Regions from separate parts of the Mesorhizobium sp. f-mel genome, predicted to be linked through region 2. Evidence: predicted binding sites of a transcription regulator. Region 2 holds the regulator's gene; each other region holds the start of a gene.
The links. The regulator LexA, encoded in region 2, represses DNA repair genes until DNA is damaged. The targets are predictions, from matches to a motif close to TGTTCNNNNTGTGTTCNG.
Positions count from the first base shown of each region.

Region 1: the regulator LexA is predicted to act here: its motif matches at 1,104-1,121, upstream of ACWUKX_RS25250 (single-stranded DNA-binding protein).
Region 3: the regulator LexA is predicted to act here: its motif matches at 1,099-1,116, upstream of ACWUKX_RS14310 (ATP-dependent helicase).

Region 1 is NZ_JBSPTO010000027.1:80,116-82,377, reverse strand. It holds gene ACWUKX_RS25255 (OsmC family protein) at 1-350, opposite strand, end outside; gene ACWUKX_RS25250 (single-stranded DNA-binding protein) at 485-1,003, opposite strand; gene ACWUKX_RS25245 (ArsR/SmtB family transcription factor) at 1,238-1,552, shown strand; gene ACWUKX_RS25240 (SRPBCC family protein) at 1,549-2,025, shown strand; gene ACWUKX_RS25235 (ATP-dependent Clp protease proteolytic subunit) at 2,047-2,262, shown strand, end outside.
Region 2 is NZ_JBSPTO010000022.1:73,959-76,220, forward strand. It holds gene ACWUKX_RS23040 (ComEC/Rec2 family competence protein) at 1-914, shown strand, start outside; gene lexA (transcriptional repressor LexA) at 908-1,645, opposite strand; gene ACWUKX_RS23050 (molybdopterin molybdotransferase MoeA) at 1,750-2,262, opposite strand, start outside.
Region 3 is NZ_JBSPTO010000009.1:117,674-119,935, forward strand. It holds gene ACWUKX_RS14310 (ATP-dependent helicase) at 1-1,084, opposite strand, end outside; gene ACWUKX_RS14315 (hypothetical protein) at 1,186-1,356, opposite strand; gene ACWUKX_RS14320 (hypothetical protein) at 1,507-1,692, shown strand; gene ACWUKX_RS14325 (ATP-binding cassette domain-containing protein) at 2,089-2,262, shown strand, end outside.

The DNA.
Region 1 (2,262 bases), on a different contig from region 2:
CAGTATTTTTCGATCGACAGGTCGATCGCCCGTTTCACCTTGTCGCGCGAAAGCGCGCGACCCTTGACGATGAAACGCATATGGATGCGGGTGAACACCCGCGGCTCCTTCTCCGCCCGATCGGCGTCGAGTTCGACCACGCAGTCTTCGACCGCCTCGCGGCCCTTTTCGAGGATGTGGACGACATCATAGGCTGAGCAGCCGCCGGTGCCGAGCAGCACAAGCTCCATCGGGCTCGGCCCCGGCGTCCTGCCTTCCGGCCCGAACGCAGTCCCCAGCACCACCTTGTGGCCGCTGCCGGACTCGCCGACAAAGGTGCGCTCCTCGACCCATTTGACCCGTGCTTTCACCTAATACGTCCTTTCACTGCGCACCGCTTAAATGCAGAACGTCCCGAAATCCAAGACAGATTTTCGGGACGCCAATTCGTGGCCTCAAGTAGCTGGCGTTTTTCGCCCGCGTAAGGGACGTCCGCCCCAAGAAATCAGAACGGAATTTCGTCGTCGAGTTCGCGCGACGAACCGCCGCCACCACCGCCCTTGTTGCCGCCACCGCGATTGAAACTCTCGCCCGGGCCGGACTGCCCGAAATCGGAACCGCGGCTGCTGCCGCCACCGGCATAGCTGCCGACCTGACCGCCCTCGCCTTGCCCGCGCGCGTCGAGCATCTGCAGCTCGCCACGGAATTTCTGCAGCACGATCTCAGTCGTGTAGCGATCATTGCCGGTCTGGTCCTGCCATTTGCGCGTCTGCAACTGGCCCTCGACATAAACCTTCGCGCCCTTCTTCAGATACTGCTCGGCGACCTTGGCGAGCTGGTCGTTGAAGATGACGACATTGTGCCACTCGGTCTTTTCCTTGCGCTCACCGGAAGTCTTGTCGCGCCAGCTTTCCGACGTGGCGACGCGGATGTTGACGACCGGCTCACCCGAATTCAAACGGCGGATTTCCGGGTCCGCCCCGAGATTGCCCACCAGAATGACCTTGTTGACGCTACCCGCCATGATACTTCTCCGCGCTCATCCGAAACAAAATTTCTGCCGCTCACCTTATAGACTGCGGACAATCCCCGCCTGCCGTGGCTGCCTTTTCCCACAAGGTTTTTGTTCTCTTTTCGTTCTATCCCAGTCAATTCCTACTGTCAAGGAATGTCAGCAATCGATGGGTCCGCCGTGCATTCCATATGGGCGCGAAAAGACTGCTTGCCAAACCAATAAGTGCAGACTTATGCTTCAATCATGATCGAAGCAGAGATTTTTCGAGCGCTTTCCGACCCGACGCGCCGCGCCGTCTACGAACGGCTCGCCGCCGGCGAGAAGACCGTGTCGGAACTGCGCAGCGGCATGACCGTGTCGCAACCGGCCGTGTCGCAGCATCTCGCGGTGCTGCGCGGCGCCGGCCTGGTGGTCGAGCGGCGAGCCGGCCGCAACGCCTATTATCGCGCCGATCCGCAAGGGCTTGACCCTCTGCTCAGCTGGATCGAGCGGTACCGTGCGTTCTGGCCCGAGCGCATCGAAAGGCTCAAGGCGGTTTTGAAGGATATGGACCAATGACGGCAAAACAGCATTCAGACATGGCGGCAGATTCGATCGAGTTCGAGTGCGAGCTTCCAGACCCGCCGGAAAAAGTATGGCGGGCGCTGACGGTGCCGGACCTGCTCGCGGCCTGGATGATGCCGAACGACATCAAACCCGAGATCGGCAGTCGCTTTGCCTTTGCTAAGGCGGGTGCACCGATCGAGTGCGAAATCCTCGACGCTGAGCCCGAACGCCTGCTGCGCTATTCCTGGCGGGAGCGGCCGGCGCCTGGCAATGCAGCTGATCCGCTCGACAGTATCGTCACCTTCACGCTCGGCCGCACCGCGTCGGGCGGTACGCATCTGCGCATCGTCCACGATGGATTCGCGCGGGTCGCTACGTCTGCGGTTGCGATGGTGGGCGCCGTTTGCCGGCTTTCGCTCAACGCACACAGCCCCAAACAGACCATTGCCGCAAACACGCCTCGCCTTTTCCTGCGCGCGGCCTGAGCGGCACAACGGAGAAAAGCGATGAGCGGTTTTGCCAACCTGGTGCCGATGGTGATCGAGCAGTCGAGCCGCGGCGAACGCGCCTTCGACATTTTTTCGCGGCTGCTGCGCGAGCGCATCGTCTTCATCAACGGTCCGATCGACGATGGCGTGTCGGCGCTGGTCTGTGCCCAGCTTCTATCGCTGGAATCCGACAATCCCGATAAGGAGATTTCCCTTTACATCAACTCGCCGGGC
Region 2 (2,262 bases):
GCGTATCGCCGCTTAGCCTGTTCGCCAATCTGGCGGTCATGCCAATCGTCACGGTCGTCATGTTTCTGGCCGTCCTCAGCGCTCTGGCAATGCCTTTCGGCTTCGACGGACCTTTCCTCTACATGATGGGCAAGGGACTGACGGCCATGATCGCAATATCGGGATGGATTTCCGAGCGGTCGCCGGTCGATGCAGTCGGGCTGATCTCGTTGCAGTCGGTTCTGCTGGTGACGGTCGCCCTGGTCATCGCTACGATGGCGACGACATGGTTGCGGCTTGCGGCACTTCCCTTTGCGCTCGCCGGCCTGCTGACGATTTCCGACACGCGCGCCCCCGATGTGCTGATTTCGGAAGATGCGCATCTGGTGGCGCTGCCGATCGGCGGCGGCGAACTTGCCGTCAACCGGGTGCGTTCGAACGAATTCACCACCGACAACTGGAAACATGCGCTGGTTTCAGCGACCATTGTCGAGCCGGAGACATTCGAAAAAGGAGACGTGCGGTTCGACATCGCCGACCCGGCCGACCTGCCGCCTGGAGCGCCCTTCTACTGCACTGCCGGCCTGTGCCTCGCCCGGCACCCGTCCGGCGCGATCATCGCACTCGCCGACGACCGCAAAACCGCACGGCCAGCCTGTGCCTTTGCGGATTTGATCGTCATCGACGATGCCACAGCCTATTATAATCCCTGCCGCAATCCGCTGGTTCTCGTCGTCACCAAACGGCAGCTCGCTCGCATGGGCAGTGCCGCCGTCTTCTTCGATCCGCTATCAGCGACGACGCGCGCAGAAATCCGTTTTGCCGTCAGACAGCCATATAGGCCTTGGCACGAGCAGCGGAGATTTTCGCGCGAGGCGAGGGGCTTGCCGCCATACCGCAGGGCCGAGAAACCCAAGAAGCCTGCCGCTCAGTAACGCCGGATCAGTCCGACGAGCTTGCCTTGCACCTTGACCCGGTCCGGCCCGAAGATGCGCGTCTCATAGGCCGGATTGGCGGCTTCCAGTGCGATCGAGGCGCCCTTGCGGCGGAACCGCTTCAGCGTCGCTTCCTCCTCGTCGACCAAGGCGACGATGATCTCGCCAGGCTGGGCGGTGTCGGCGTTGCGGATGATGACCGTGTCGCCATCGAAAATGCCGGCCTCGATCATCGAATCACCCTTGACCTCCAGCGCGTAGTGCGTGCCGCCGGTGATCATGTCCGGTGGTACCGAGATCGAATGCGTCTGGTGCTGGATGGCCTCGATCGGCACACCCGCAGCGATGCGGCCCATCACCGGTATGGAGATGGTGGCAACGACGTCGTCGTCATTGCCGGCCGCGGGCAGGCGCGAAGGCGCCGGTTTGATCTGTCGTCCGAGGCTGCCCTGCCCAAGGCTGCCCTGAATGACGCTTGGCGAGAATTTGCGAGCCGAATTGAGGCCGGGCGCGATCGAATCGGGCAGGCGCAGCACCTCCAGCGCGCGGGCCCGGTTGGGCAGGCGGCGAATGAAACCGCGCTCCTCCAGCGCCGTGATCAGCCGATGGATCCCCGACTTCGAGGCGAGGTCGAGCGCTTCCTTCATCTCGTCGAACGAGGGCGGAATGCCGCTTTCCTTCAGCCGCTCGTGGATGAACATCAGCAGTTCATGTTGTTTGCGTGTCAGCATCGCGACCCCCAACAGAATCAGAAAAACAAACCCAGAACAAACACTATCTGTTCCAGTTGTGTTCCGCAACCGTTTAAAGTTTAATGAATGTGTTGACGTTTTGTTCAGCGTAGCATCAGCACGCTGCACGCGGCGCCCGTCGCGGCTGGGGGAGCGAATGGCTCGCGCACGATCAGCCCGTTGGCGTCGGCCAGCATTTTGAGCATCGAGGAATCCTGGACGCCGAACGGGGTCGCCAGTGGCGTGCCGGCTTCTTCCTTCACCACCGCGCGTACATAGTCCTGCCTGAGATCGTTGGCCGGCATGGCGGCGCCGAGCCGCGCCTGACGCATGTCCTGCCGGAAGGCGCGGCCGCCGAGCCGCGCAAGCAGCGGCTTCAGAAAGAGCTGCGTGCAGACCAGGCTCGCCACCGGATTGCCAGGCAGGCCGATGCAGCGGATGTCGCCCAGCCGCCCGAACATCAACGGCTTGCCGGGCCGCATGGCGATTTTCCAGAAATCGAGCGTCATGCCTTCACCGGTCAGCACGTCATGGACCAGGTCATGGTCGCCGACCGAGGCGCCGCCCAGCGTGACAATGACGTCGGCGCCTGCGTCGACCGCTTGTTTTACCAGCGT
Region 3 (2,262 bases), on a different contig from region 2:
GGCAGACGTAACTCGCCTGCTCGGCTTCGTCGCGAACGCTGACCAGCCTCGGCTTTTCCGCCGATTTGCGCTCCGACCAGAGGTTCTTGGTAAAGCGCTCCGAGGCCTCGCCGATCACCGCATTGGCGGCGGCCAGGATGGTCTCGGTCGAGCGGTAGTTGCGCTCAAGCATGACGATCTCGGCCGGCTGCGCGAACTGTTTGGGGAAGTCGAGGATGTTGCGCACTTCCGCCGCTCGAAACGAATAGATCGACTGCGCATCGTCACCGACCACCGTCAGCCCGGAGCCGTCCGGCTTGAGCGCCGTGAGGATCGAGGCCTGCAGCCGGTTGGTGTCCTGGTATTCGTCGACCAGCACATGGTCGAAGCGCCCGCCCAGATGCGCTGATATCTCCGGCTCGCCGGCCATCTGCGCCCAGTAGAGCAGCAGGTCGTCGTAATCGAGCACGTTCTGCTCCTGCTTGGTCTCGACATATCGGGCGAACAGCGTCTTAAGCTGTTCTGCCCAACCCGCGCACCAGGGAAACACCGAACCGAGAATCTCGCCGAGCGGCGCCTGCGCGTTGACGGCACGCGAATAGATCGCCAGGCACGTGCCCTTGGTCGGAAAACGGCCTTCGGTTTTGGAGAAGCCGAGTGCGTGCCGGGCGAGGTTCATCAAGTCGGCCGAATCCTCGCGGTCATGGATGGTGAAGGCCGGATCGAGGCCGATCTCCGGCGCATAATCGCGCAGCAGCCTGGCGCCGATGCCGTGAAACGTGCCGGCCCAGCTCAGCGCATCGGTGATGATGGAAGCGTCTCGGCCGAGCACCTCGCCGGCGATGCGTTCGACCCGCTTGGCCATTTCCGATGCGGCACGACGCGAAAACGTCATCAAAAGGATGCGCCTGGGGTCAGCGCCCCTGACGATCAGATGCGCGACGCGATGCGCCAGCGTGCTGGTCTTGCCGGAGCCGGCTCCGGCGATCACCAGTAGCGGCCCGGCGACCTTGCCGTCGCCATGCTCGACGGCAAGGCACTGCTCGGCATTCAGCTTCGCGAGATAGTCAGGCCGGAAGGTCGAATCACGGGCAGCGAGGTTCATTGCCCATCAAGCATCGTTTCCGCTTTGTTCGCAACGGTTTCGACGGAAAAGTTGCGATCGATGCGTCCGTTTCTACTGGCGCACCAGCCGATGAACTGGACTTAGCGCTCGGGCTCTACGCCCATTGCCGCCGACTGCCGCCGCAACGACTTGTCGTCATCGGGAGGCGGCAGCAATAGCGGATCGAAGTCATCGGGCACCTCGTCAATGATTTCCCTGACTATACGGTAGGCCACGTAGACGGCGGCACCGGCCATGAGCAGACGGATCATGATTTTCTCCATTGGTGTGGACCAACCGAAGAGCCCGCGTTTTGTTCCTCGCTCTCTCGTTTTGTTCCCCGCTTTCCGAACGCCCCGAGCTCTGCCTGAGCGTGCAACCAAATCGGCACCGTCTCGTTTGCCCGATGACAGGAGGTTGCGATGAACAAGCTCTCAATTTTGCTGGCCCCGACCTGGCTCGTTTTGGCGGCAGCGCTGGCTGTCGCGGCTTGCGATAACAACATCCCACCGACAAAGGCCCCCGGCGCCGATCAAAACCCGCAGGTCGACCCTGCACCCAAGTCGACGTCAGGCGATGATCAACCCGGCACGCCGCCGGCGCAGTGATGGAACGCAGAAAAAGTGGCCGGCGCCGCTTGGGAGGGAGCGATGACGCCGGCCAGGCGGGTATCAGGTCCGCCGCATACCTAGAGATAGCTGAGTCTTGCTGTTGCGTCATGGGGCGATCGCGGAAGACGACCGCGTTGGACAGTCAATTAACTGACAAATGTGACAAAACTGCCATTTTCAGATGCGAGAAGCCGATGCTCGCAAGGCGCCGCGCCGTCGCAGCAGGTTCCGGCCCAACCCAGGGCTGGCTCTCTGATCCGGTGAGGCCGGCGATCGGATCTTTCCTCCCGCGGCATCAGGCAATCTGCCGCCGCCGGCCATTTTCATGCCTTATGCGGCCAACCGGCGCTCAAGCTCTTGCGAAGCGCTGACGTCCCGTGCAAAAGCGCGGCCATGCTGATCATTAACGACCTTTCGCTCCGCATGGCCGGACGCCTGCTTCTCGACCATGCCTCGCTGACCTTGCCGGCCGGCAGCAAGGCAGGCCTCGTCGGCCGCAACGGCACCGGCAAGACCACTTTGTTCAAGGCGATCACCGGCGACCTCGCCTCCGAGACCGGCTCGATC